Regions from separate parts of the Arthrobacter sorbitolis genome, predicted to be linked through region 2. Evidence: riboswitches for the same ligand, from Rfam matches in the RefSeq annotation. Region 2 holds a riboswitch; the other holds the start of a gene.
The links. A riboswitch is a leader RNA that binds a small molecule or an ion and turns the genes downstream of it on or off. The one in region 2 is predicted to bind cyclic di-GMP.
Positions count from the first base shown of each region.

Region 1: it holds a riboswitch for cyclic di-GMP, as region 2 does, so the genes downstream of both, ACX80K_RS04800 (glycoside hydrolase family 26 protein) here and ACX80K_RS05790 (response regulator transcription factor) in region 2, are expected to answer to the same signal.

Region 1 is NZ_JBTNDM010000002.1:48,423-54,696, forward strand. It holds gene ACX80K_RS04795 (glycoside hydrolase family 26 protein) at 1-1,139, shown strand, start outside; gene ACX80K_RS04800 (glycoside hydrolase family 26 protein) at 1,188-2,456, opposite strand; cyclic di-GMP riboswitch class I at 2,475-2,549, opposite strand; gene ACX80K_RS04805 (FAD-binding monooxygenase) at 2,779-4,722, shown strand; gene ACX80K_RS04810 (IclR family transcriptional regulator) at 4,724-5,458, shown strand; gene paaK (phenylacetate--CoA ligase PaaK) at 5,517-6,274, shown strand, end outside.
Region 2 is NZ_JBTNDM010000002.1:238,693-244,966, reverse strand. It holds gene ACX80K_RS05815 (DUF2252 domain-containing protein) at 1-225, opposite strand, end outside; gene ACX80K_RS05810 (permease prefix domain 1-containing protein) at 264-1,253, opposite strand; gene ACX80K_RS05805 (PadR family transcriptional regulator) at 1,250-1,594, opposite strand; gene ACX80K_RS05800 (cupin domain-containing protein) at 1,714-2,112, shown strand; gene ACX80K_RS05795 (hypothetical protein) at 2,171-2,395, shown strand; cyclic di-GMP riboswitch class I at 2,758-2,832, shown strand; gene ACX80K_RS05790 (response regulator transcription factor) at 2,955-3,767, shown strand; gene ACX80K_RS05785 (hypothetical protein) at 3,775-4,227, opposite strand; gene ACX80K_RS05780 (DUF6221 family protein) at 4,392-4,685, opposite strand; gene ACX80K_RS05775 (sensor histidine kinase) at 4,771-6,274, opposite strand, start outside.

The DNA.
Region 1 (6,274 bases), 190 kb from region 2:
TCCCCGCGCTCCTTCTCCTCTCCCTGTGCGCCTGCAACATCAACCCCGCTGCGGAGCCCTGCGAACCCCTCGAGGGCGGCATGCTCGCCCCGGCGGACGGGACGCTGATGGGCGTGAACCTCGAGTGGGGCAGGGAAACCCTCGCCGAGTACTCGGAGAAGCTGGGTCGGCGCCCTGCTGTGGCCGTCACCTTCGCCGACTTCCCGCTCGGTCAGGAAGACCCCGGCCTCCTCGCTTCCGCCGCGGAGCAGGTGCGGCAGGAGGGCGGGATGCTGCTGCTGACGCTCGAGCCGATGGAGGGCCTGGCCGCGGTCACCGACGAGCGGGCGGTCGAGCTCGCAGCCATGCTCGCGCGGTTCAATACCGACGGAGTGCCGGTCGTCGTCCGCTTCGCCCACGAGATGAACGGCTCCTGGTATCCCTGGGGTCAGCAGCCGTCGGAGTACATCGCCGCCTTCAGGCGTGTTGCCGACGCGGTGCACCGGGACGCGCCCGGATCGGCGATGATGTGGGCGCCGAACTACGGAGGGGGGTACCCCTTCTCGGGAGGCGTGCACGAAGCGCTGCCCGGCATGGCCGGGTTCCCGGAGCTGGACACCACCGGTGACGGGGTCCTGACGCCCGACGACGACCCCTACGCGCCGTACTATCCGGGCGACGACGCCGTCGACTGGGTGGGCATGTCGCTGTATCACTGGGGCAGCACCTATCCCTGGGGCGAGAGCGAGATGCCCGAGGAGGGCAAGTTCATCGACCAGTTGACCGGGCAGTACGACGGGAAGAACGGCGACGACTCGATGCTGCCGGACTTCTACGCCGACTACGCCGGAGGTCACGGCAAGCCGGTGGCCATCCCGGAGACGGCGGCGCTCGTCAGGGACGACATCGGTGGCCTGCGGGCCCTGAACATCAAGCGCGCCTGGTGGGAGCAGGTCTTCGATCCCGAGGTCCAGGAACGGTTCCCGCAACTGGCGATGGTGAACTGGTTCGAGTGGAACAAGGTGGAACCCGAGGTCGGCGCCGCCGTGGACTGGACGGTGGTGGAGGACGACGCCGTCCGGACCGAGTTCACCGCCGCGTTGCCGGACTGGTACCGCTTCGCCGAGGGGCCGGCGGACTGCGGGGAACCCCTGGACTAGGCCCCTGCCCGTGGAGCGGGCGGAGCCGGGGGCTCCACCGGCAGGGGATCAGCGTCGTCCGGCGAGAGCGGCCCGGAAGGCGCTGGTCGAGGCATCGCTGCTGTTGATGCGCCAATCGGCCTCCTTGTCGATGTGGAACCAGATCAGGGCCATCACGTCGGGTTGTGCCGAGAGGTACTGGAAGAGGGTCGTGTTCCAGGCCGCCTTCGAACCGCCCACCTCGGAGGACGAGGTCTCGGCGATCATGACCGGTTTCCCCGGTGCCAGCTGCCGCACCTGCGACAACCCCTCCCCGAACAGGGCCTGGGGTTCCTGCCACGTGCTCCAGGCCTGGGAGGTCCCCCAGTTGTAGCCGTCGAGCGCTGCCACGTCGACGTAGTCGGCACCCGGGTACAGCCCCGGGAGCGGTGTGGACCCCCAGTAGGGGACGTTCGGGTTCCAGACCCAGCGGATGTTGGTGGCCCCGGTCGAGGCGACGACGTCGTGGACGTGACGGTACGCGGCGATGTAGTCGCCGGCGCCGTTGCCGTTGATGCCCTCGGCCCACGGGTACCAGTCCCCGTTCATCTCGTGTCCGAACCGCAGGTACACCGGCTGGCCCCACTGCCCGAGGGCCGATCCCCACTGGCGGAGGTAGGCATCGAAGTCGCCGGCCGTGATGCGGTCGAGGGAGTAGGCGGGCTGGTCAGTGCCGCCTCCCCAGGACCAGGGTTCCCAAGTCAGCAGCGTCTCCGCTCCCCGTGCGCGTGCCGCATCCAGTTCGGCAAGGGGAGGCACCTGGTTGAAGTCCTTGTACGACAGCACCAGGGACGGCGCTTCTCCGGCAAGGGTCGTCACCTCGTCGAGTTCCGCACCCGCTGCCGGTCCGCCCTCGGTGCCGACGCCGAACCTGATGCCCTTCGTCGACGCCGGCGCACCCGGCGCAGGCGCGGGGGCCACGACGGTGAAGACGGACGACGCCGTTGCCGCACCTGCGGTCGCGGTGATGGTGACGGAGGACCCCGGCGGGATGACGACCGAGGAGAGGAAGGAACCCTTCCCGTTGGTGCTGATCGCCGTGGCGGAGGTCCCGTTCGTGAGCGACCCGCGGGTGTTCTTGGGGAACCCTACGCCGGTGACCGTCACGGATGTCCCTGCCGGTCCCGTCGTGCTGCTGAGGCTGATCGACGCCGCGGCCTGTGCTGCGGGTAGACCGCCTGCCGAGAAGAGGGCGACTGCGCACACCAGCAGGAGGAGGCGCAGGACGGAACCGCGACGGGCCGTCGGTGCTGCTGCGGGCGGCGCTTCGAACGGGGACAGGGACGGGGCTGGGACCATGACGGACGCCTCCACTGGGTCGGTAGCCCGGCTGACCCGGAGGGTCCCGTGGCTTTGCGTCCCCAGCTCGCACCGGGTTTGCCCTTGCCTCCGGGCGGTCGCCCGGAGCGGACCGGCTAGGAGCCGGGCCTTTCCATCCTGCCTCACGGCTGTCGCGAGGACCGGCGGAACCGCGAAGGATACCGGCAGGATTCCTGCAGGACCGGGTCCCCTTGAGTACTGCCCCGGTGAGGACTAGCATCGGCGTCACGATAATAGAACGACGTGTTCGATTATCGAACACTGCAGCAGCGGCACGACCACGACGAAGTGAGGACAGTCCGTGCAATTCCACCACCACGGTTACGTCTCGGGTGACCCCCGGATCCAGCCCGCAGCAGGCGTCGGGCTCGACCGGCCGCAGGAGCTCCCCGACGAGGTCGACGTCCTGATCATCGGCACCGGGCCTGCCGGGATGATCACCGCCGCGCAGCTCTCGCAGTTCCCCGGCATCACCACGCGGATCGTCGAACGCCGCCCGGGCAGGCTCCCCATCGGTCAGGCCGACGGCATCCAGGCCCGCAGCGTCGAGACGTTCCAGGCCTTCGGCTTCGCCGAGCGCATCACCGAGGAGGCCTACCGGATCGTCGAGATGGCCTTCTGGAAGCCGGACCCCGCGGACCCCTCCCGCATCGTCCGCACGGCACGTCCCGAGGACGACCCGACCGGCATCAGCGAGTTCCCCCACCTGATCGTCAACCAGGCCCGCGTCCTCGACTACTTCGCCGAGTTCATGAAGAACGCGCCCACGCGCATGGAACCCGACTACGGCTACGAATTCGCAGGGCTCGATGTCGACGACGACCGCGAGTTCCCCGTGACGGTCACGCTGGTGCGGACCGCGGGGGAGCCTGCGGGCGAGGAGCGCACGGTCCACGCGAAGTACGTGGTCGGGGCCGACGGCGCCCGCAGCAGGGTCCGCCAGGCCATCGGCTGCAGCCTCGCGGGCAACCAGGCCAACCATGCGTGGGGTGTCATGGACGCCGTCGCCGTCACCGACTTCCCCGACATCCGCCGCAAGTGCGCCATCCAGTCCGGTACGGGCGGCAGCATCCTCCTCATCCCGCGTGAAGGAGGCCACCTGTTCCGCATGTACGTGGACCTCGGCGAGGTGGACCCCGCGACCAAGGGTGCCGTCCGCAGCACCACGATCGAGCAGATCGTCGCGAAGGCCAACACGATCCTCAGCCCGTACACCCTCGACGTGCGCAACGTCGCCTGGCACAGCGTGTACGAGGTGGGCCACCGCCTCACCGACCGGTTCGACGACGTCCTGCCCGAGGACATCGGAACGCGCACACCACGGGTCTTCATCACCGGGGACGCCTGCCACACCCACAGCGCCAAGGCCGGCCAGGGCATGAACGTCTCGATGCAGGACGGCTTCAACCTCGGCTGGAAGCTCGGGCATGTCCTCGAGGGACGCAGCCCCGAGGCCCTCCTCGCGACCTACTCCGCGGAGCGTCAGGTGGTCGCGAAGGACCTCATCGAGTTCGACAAGGAGTGGTCCGCGCTCATGGCGCGGAAACCGGAGGACTTCGCCGACTCGTCCGAACTCGAGGACTTCTACGTCAGCACCGCCGAGTTCCCCGCGGGCTTCAGGACCCAGTACGCGCCCTCCCTCCTCGTCGCCGAGGCCACCCACCAGGATCTCGCCGCCGGATTCCCGATCGGCAAGCGGTTCAAGTCCGCGCCGGTGGTCCGCGTATGCGACGGCGTCCCGATGCACCTCGGCCACCATGCGACGGCCGACGGGCGCTGGCGCATCTACGTCCTCGCCGATCCGGCAGCGCCCGGAGCGGCGTCGGGGGTGGCGGACTTCGCGGCGTGGATCGGGAGCGCCCCCGGCTCGCCCCTCGCCGCGACGCCCGACGGGGCGGACCGCGATGCCTGGTTCGACGTGAAGGTCGTCTACCAGCAGGACCACACGCGGGTGGACATCGGGCGCGTGCCGCCGGAGTTCAAGCCCGCCACGGGGCCCTTCGGGCTCACCGACTACGAGAAGGTGTATGCCGCGGACCCTGAAGCCGACATCTTCGACCTGCGCGGCATCGACCGCGCCGGAGCCGTCGTCGTCGTCCGCCCCGACCAGTACGTGGCGCACGTGCTGCCCCTGGCCGACACCGCGGCACTGGCCGGCTTCTTCGCCCCGCTCCTTTCCGCCCCGCTCCTCGCCGTACCGTCCGATGCCGCATCGGGCCCGCGCGCGGGCCGGGCGCCGGCCTGACATGCACACGGCGGACGACGTGACGGCCGAGGTGGGCACTCCGGCGGCGGCCCCCGCCTCGCAGACGCTCTCCCGGGGGCTCCGCACACTGGAGATCCTGGCCGAGGCGCCGGAGGGCCGGACGACGGCGGAGATCGCCGGGGAGCTGGGTGTCCACCGGTCCATCGCGTACCGGATCCTGCGGACCCTCGAGGAGCATTCGCTGGTGGTGCGGGACGCGGCCGGGAGGTTCCAGCCCGGCCCGGGCCTCGCGAGCCTGGCCCGCGGAGTGGCTCCCCGGCTGCAGACGGCAGCCCTGCCGGAGCTCACGGCGGTCGCGGCCGAGCTGCAGATGACGGCGTTCATCGCCGTCTGGGACCGGCGGCACTGCGTGACCCTCGTGGCCGTGGAGCCGCCCCACGGCGAGGGGACCCTGGTGCAGCGGCCGGGCTCCCGCCACCGGTTCGACGCCGGGGCGCCCGGCATCGCCATCCAGTCGGCGCTGACCGAGGCACGGTGGGACCGGCTCGCGCCGGGGGAGCCCTACCGCGAGGAATCGCGGATCGCGGCGGCCGCCGGCTACGCGGTGAGCCGCGACGAGGTCATCCCCGGCGTCAGCTCCGTCGCAGCTCCCGTCCTCGTGCGCGGACAGCTCCCCGCCGCGCTCGCCGTCGTCTACCTCCGCAGCGACCGCCCCGTCGAGGAGATCGGCGCCCGCGTGGCCGAGGCGGCCCGCGCCGTCGCCTCGGTCCTCTGATGCCCGTGCACCGCGACATCCCCGGAGTCCTCCGGACATACCCTGCGAAGGAGCAGCCATGACCACCCTCCCCCTCCGGGCCTCGGCCGCGGACCCCTCCACCCTCGACGTGGAGGAGACCTGGTCCCGCGACCACCTCGAATCGGAGCAGCTGGAGCGGCTCCGGTGGACGTTGCGCCACGCCTACGCGAACGTGCCCCTGTACCGGCGGAAGTTCGACGACGCCGGTGTGCATCCTGGCGACCTCCGGGAGCTCGCGGACCTGGCGAAGTTCCCCTTCACCACGAAGGAGGACCTGCGCAGCACCTACCCGTTCGGGATGTTCGCGGTGCCGCAGGCGCAGGTGGCGCGTGTCCATGCGTCGTCGGGCACGACGGGCCAGCCCACGGTCGTCGGCTACACGGCGGGAGACCTCGACCGCTGGGCCTCCCTCGTGGCCCGCTCGCTGCGCGCCTCCGGGGTGAAGGCCGGATGGAAGGTCCACAACGCCTACGGGTACGGGCTGTTCACGGGCGGCCTCGGCGCGCACGCCGGTGCGGAGCGGCTCGGCTGTACCGTCATCCCGATCTCCGGCGGCCAGACCGAGCGGCAGGTCCAACTCATCCGCGACTTCGAACCGGACGCCATCCTCGCCACGCCCACCTACCTGCTGACGATCCTCGACACGATGGCCGCGGCCGGGATCGATCCGTCGTCGACGTCGCTCCAGACCGGCGTGCTCGGCGCGGAGCCGTGGACGGAGGGCATGCGGCAGGAACTCGAGGGGCGCATGGGCTTCGACGCGTGCGACATCTACGGGTTGTCGGAGGTCATGGG
Region 2 (6,274 bases):
GCCATGGATCCACACCCTGCCCGTGCGCTCGTCCGCCCAGGCGTCGTCCAGCCGTTCCATGTCGGTGTAGAACAGGGATGCACTGCCCCGGTAGAAGGCGTACGGGTCCGCCGCCATCTTCCGGAACCGTGCGCGGAACGCGAGGGGGTCGACGCTCATGAGGTCCTGGTGGGCCTCCACGAGGGTACTGACGATGTGCTGCTGACGGGACTCGGTGGCTTCCATTCGTCCACGGTACGCTCGCCGGGTCCGGGTGCCGCGGATCAGCGCCCCACGAGGACCGGCCGCCGCGTCGCCGGCAGCGACGCCCGCTTCGCCCTCAGGAATCCGTCCACCACGTCCCAGGCTGCCATCAGCACCACCGCGGCGGTCACGATGGAGGCGACGGTCCAGCCGCCGCCCGTCGCGACGGCCGGATCCCAGCCGACCTCGGTGACGAAGTCCGGATTGAGCAGCCGCCCCCCGGACCAGAGGAGCACCGCGGGCACCGCGAAGGCGAGGTTGAGGACGAGGTTCAGGGCGGCGGCCGTCCACGACCAGTCCCGCAGATAGACCCATGAGGCGAAGGCGGCCTCGGCGACCAGCAGCCCGAGGAACCAGGGGACCCAGAAGGCCCAGAGCTCGGGATCGAGGAGCGGGATCGCACGTCCGTCGGGCCCCCGGACGACGGAGGACACATGCTGCCAGACGATGGCCACCGCCAGCGCGGCGAGGAGGACGACGGACGCGACGAACTCCGGCAGGCGGGCACGGCGGGAGTGGTCGGGCAGGGCGGGAAGACTTTCGGGCGACCACTGGATACCGGCATCCGCGGTGCCCGCCCGCTCGAGGAGGACGAACACGAGTGTGGTCCAGAACCCGAGATGCACCGTCACGCTGAGGGCCGTCGCCACCGCGCCACCGATGGCGCCGCCGGGATCGCCCCGGCTCAGGAACTGCGCGAGGAAGACCACCACGGTGACGATCGGCACGACGATGGCGAGGAGGGTCTTCAGGAGACGCAGCCAGTCGAGGTAGTACCGCGGTCCGATCAGCGTGAGCGGCCGGTCCGCGTAGTCGGCCGCGAGACGCTCCGGATCCCCGAGCTGCACGAGCGCCGCGCGCTCGGCCGCGCCCGGCTCCTCCCCCGGCACCCGGCGAGCCTGCAGGGTCTCCTCGATCAGTTCCCGGATCTCGGGTTCGAGGTCGGAGCGCTGGGGCTCCGGGACGGTCCGCACTGCGGCCCACACATAGCGATCGGTCAGCGTGGTCATGGCACTTCCCCTTCGGCGAGGCGATGGAGCGAGGTGGTCAGCCGGTCCCAGTCGGCCGTGAGGGTGGCGGCGAGGTCGTCGCCGGCCGGGCTCGTCCGGTAGAACTTCCGCGGACGGGACTCGGCAGTGTTCCACTCGCTCGTCAGCAGTCCCTGTTTCTCCAGGCGCCGCAGGAGTGGATAGAGCGTGTTCCCGTCGACCTGGATGTCCAAAACGTCGAGGGACTCGAGGAGCGAGTACCCGTAGTCGGGGGTGCGCAGCCGCGTGAGGCAGGCCAGGACGACCGTCCCGCGCCGTAACTCCTGCAGGTGTCCGGCAATCAGGTCCTCGTCGGGTTTCATGCGGAAATAATACTGTGCGTTACACACCATAGCAAGAGGCACAGCAATGGGAGCCACGAGCGATGGGAACCGTCCCCCCGCACCGTCTACCCTCTGTCACATCGATCCAGGAGGCATTCATGGACACCGACACGCCGACCGGGAGCTCTCCCCGGGTTCCAGCGCCGCCGCGCGCCATCCCGGCGGGAGAGCTCGCACTGCCCGGCAGCAGGACACGCCGGTTCGACGGCGGCGCCTTCGGTTCCGCCGCCTCCTACTTCGCGGTGGACAACGACCCCGGGGACACCGTCGCCCTGCACCGGCATCCGTACACCGAGACGTGGGTGGTCCTCGAGGGCCACGTGCGGTTCACGGTCGGCACCGCGGGAGTCGCCGGGGCGCCCGGCGATACCGTCGTCGCGCCTGCCGAGGTCTGGCACGGCTTCACGAACGACGGCGACGGTCCGCTGCGGATGATGTGCATCCACGCTTCGCCGCGCATCATCCAGGAGTGGAAGGACGACGACGGACCCGCGTAGCCCTGCCCGGCCCTGCCTGCCCGGACCGTCAGGGACGCAGGGTGCGATACTGGGCGGCATGGACCTCGAACAGTGGTGGAGCGGCGTCACGCCGGAGACCCGGGACTGGCTGATCGCCCACAACGGAGAGGCGCTGACCCCCGAGGTCGTGGCGGACATCAGCGCTGCGGGCGGCCTCGTGGCCTCCGACTCCTGGTGGATGGGTGCGCGCGGACCCGACGGCCTGTTCCTGTCGGACGCCGCGACCGACTGGATCGAGGAGCGGGCGAACGGCGAGGAGTAGTGGTATCTCAGCGCCGCCCGGGGCCGGCAGCCTCGATGTGGTCGCCGGCCTCGACGGTGCCGTCCGACGACGCGATCTGCAGGGCCGCGCCGGCGGGGACTGCGCGTTCCCCCGTTCACGTCCAGGACGCCGTTGCCGTCGCCCGACGGCCCGTTCACGACATCAGTGCCGCCGGTGACGCTCGCATCGCCGGCGGAGTCCACCCCGTCGCCCTCGGAACGGATGGTCAGGGTCCACCCGGTCACGGTGATCGGGCCCCGGACGCACCGGGAAGCGGCGGTTCAGGCGCGGCCTGGAGCCGCACGCCGCCGGTCACCGAAGTGTCAGTAGGGGTTGCTACTATCGTCGGGCGGGCAACCGCTCGTCGATAAAGGCAAACCCGGTGCGAACCGGGGACGCAAAGCCACGGGACCCACGCGGTCAGCCGGGCCGCCGAAGAGAACAGGTCCACGGAGTATGGCTCGGACAACCCAATTCAATATCGCTCCTGAACCGATCGGATGCCGTGCCCGCGGGCTCGCGTCAGCCGACGTGCGAAGCCACCGCGGGACTTGCCGGCATGAGTAGCTCAGCTTCCGGTGAGCTGCGGGCCGCCGTCGTCATCGAGGACGACCTCGATATCCGCAATCTGGTCTCGGCCATCCTCGCGCAGGGAGGCTTCCAGGTCACCGGGGCTGCCACCGGACGGGAAGGCGTCGACGTCGTCCGCCAGGAACACCCGACCGTCGTGACCCTCGACATCGGCCTACCCGACATCGACGGGTACGAGGTGCTGCGGCGGATCCGCTCCACCACCGACTGCTACGTGATCGTCCTGAGCGGCCGCGACGACGAGCTCGATATCCTGACCGCCCTCCAGGCCGGCGCCGACGACTACGTCCTGAAGCCGTTCCGCCCCCGCGAACTGCGGGCCCGTATCGACGCGATGCTCCGCAGGCCCCGGGCCGAGCAGGTGGCGCAGCACCCGTCGGCGCAGTCCGCCGCGCCCGCCGCTGCCCCCGTCCGCATCGACGACGATCCGCGGGAACTGTCCGACACCCTCCTGCGCAACGGCATCCTCGTCGTGGACGGTGAGGCCCGCACCGCGAGCTGCGCCGGTGTCGAGCTGCCGCTCACGAAGACCGAGTTCAACCTCCTGCACGAACTGATGAGGAGCAACGGTGCCGTGCGGACCAAGGAGGAGCTGGTGCGTGTGTCGCGGGGCCGGGACTACCGCGGCTACAACTTCGTGAGCCGCACGGACGAGCGGGCCATCGAGGTGCACATCGCCAATCTCCGCCAGAAGCTCGCGCGGACGAAGGGGGATCCTGACGTGATCGTCACCGTGCGCGGGGTCGGGTTCCGGATCGTGCCGGGGAGCACCTCGCGCTGAACCGGCCTCAGGGGCGTTCGGGGTGGATGTCCCGGAGTTCGCCGACGGTCGCGGCAGCGCAGGCTCGCAGCAACGCCACGGTACGCCGGGCGCCGTCGAGGTTCCCGGCCACGATCAGGCGGTGGGTCGCGCGTCCTGCCTGGACGAGGCGCAGGGCGCCCACCATCGATGACGACGCGGTCACGCTCAGGACGGCGTCCTCGGCGCCGCGGGAATCCCCCTCCGCGAGCCGGAGGTCCAGCCGGTCGATCTTCCCTGCCAGCCCGGCACAGAAATCGCGGGCGAACCGGTGCACGGCGGCGGGGTCCGAGAAATCACGCTCCATCTCCTGCAGGACGCGCGGGTCGAGGATGTCCATCGCCTTCCCCGACGCGTCCGGGACGTCGGCGTCGCCCCCGAGGGGCGCGACGCCACGCTCCTGGTGCTGGCCAGGGGTAGGCGGGACGGAATGGATGGGCACAGTCCAAGGGTAGTGACCCGCGCCCCGTCCGGAGCAGTGCCTCGATGTTCTTGCGCAAAGCTTGCGGAAGGATGCCGGCCCGTGGTCATGCAGCTCCCGTCGGCGGTGCCGGCCCTGCTTCCGGGGCGGGTGAGTGTCGGTCGCGCGGGCCTTGACCCCCGGGACTAGGCCGTCAGGTCCTTCAATCCTGCCCCCGCCGAGGCCCGCCACTCGGCCCTGTAATCGGCGTGGCCAGCCCACGGGCGGGCGAGCAGTCGGAGGACGGACGTGCTGCTGCGCGTGTCGAGCTCCATGACGGCGTAGCGGAGGAGCTCACGCTTGCCCTCGCATTCCGCGAGGACGCGCTGGGGGTCGTACCAGCCCCCGACCCCCCACACTTCCTCCGGGAGGCTGCCCCTGCGGGCCGCATTCTCGTCCTCGGTGATGCGTGCGTCCAGAAAAGCGGCGATGTCGTCCATACGTAGAGGGTAGCGAGCTTCGCGCGTATAAGCGCCACGCCACGGACATCTAAAATTTCCCGGTGCCGCCTGCCGGCGCCGGGGCCTACGCGTGTTCCCCTGCGGCGTGGCCCGCCGGGGAGAGCGGCCGGGCGAGCGGCAGGTCCACCCGGAACTGCGTGCGACCGGGCTCGCTGCTCACGCTGATCGCCCCGCCGTTGGCCTCCGCGAGCGCCCGGACGATGGCGAGTCCCAGCCCGGTGCTGCCGGCGTTCGCCGAGCGGGCGGCGTCGGCCCTGCTGAACCTCGTGAAGATGGTGTCGAGGAACGCGGGATCGATCCCCGGCCCGGAGTCGGTGACGGTGATGGTGGCCGTGCCGCCCGTGACGGCGAGTGCCGTGGCGATGGCAGTACCTGATGGGGTGTGTTTGTGGGCGTTGGAGAGCAGGTTGATGAGCACCTGCCGGACCTCCGCTTCGACGGCCCGCACCTCGACGGGCTCGTCGGGCAGGTCGAGGCTCCAGGAGTACCCGGGCGCTGCGACCCGGGCGTCGCTCGTCGTCTCGATCACGAGTTCGGTGAGGTCGACGTCAGTCGCCTCTCCGCGCTGGCCCTCGTCGAGGCGTGCGAGGAGCAGGAGGTCCTCGACGAGCGAGGACATGCGCCTCGATTCGCTGTCGACGCGTTCGAGAGCGGCCCGTCCTGACGGGCTGACGGTCTCGCTCATCAGGACCAGCTCGGTGTACCCGCGGATCGAGGTGAGGGGCGTCCGGAGCTCGTGGCTGGCGTCGGCCACGAACCGGCGGACCCTCAGCTCGCTCGCGTGGCGTTCCCGGAGGGCATCCGTGACGTGGTCGATCATCCCGTTGAGGGCCAGCCCGACGGTCCCGACCTCCGTGCCGGGCCGTGCGACGGCCGGAGGGACACGGACGGGGACGGCGACCTCCCCCGAGGAGAGGGGCAGCTGCGAGACGGAGGTCGCGACGGCGGACAGTTCCTCGAGCGGGCGCAGCGACCGGCGGATGATCACGGTCCCGGCGAGTCCGGTGAGCACCAGGCCTGCGAGGGAGAGGCCTGCGACGGTGATGTCGAGGGACACGAGCGTGCTGTCGCGCTCGGTCGTGGAGAGGCCCGTGACCAGGACGCCCCCGCCGACGTCACCGGAGCCGCCGGCGTCGTCGCCGACATCGCCGGGGAGGACCGCCGCGTCGACGCGGTAGTGGCCGGTGCTCAGGGTCAGTTCCTCGGGGCCCGCCACCGGGTCGAGACCCGCCAGCAGGTCGAGGTCCGCGGCGGTGAGGGGATCGGTGCTGCCGTCGTCCTGCACGAGGGCGGAACCCCGTACGTCGCCGTCGTCGAACACCGCGTTGAGGGTCCCTGGGCGCTGCCCGGCCGCGTTCTCAGGGTCGACGTCGCGCGACGGCCGCTGGTCGTCGCCGGGAGGGCGCCCGCCGGGGAACCCCGCCCGACCTGCGGCGGGGGTGAGGGCGTCGTCGAGCTGCCGCGTCAGGTAGCTGCTCATCGCGAGGTGGCTGAGCACACCGATCGCCATGCAGATCGTCGTGAGGAGGGCGAGCGTCGCGAGGATCAGCTTGGTCCGCAGGTGGAGC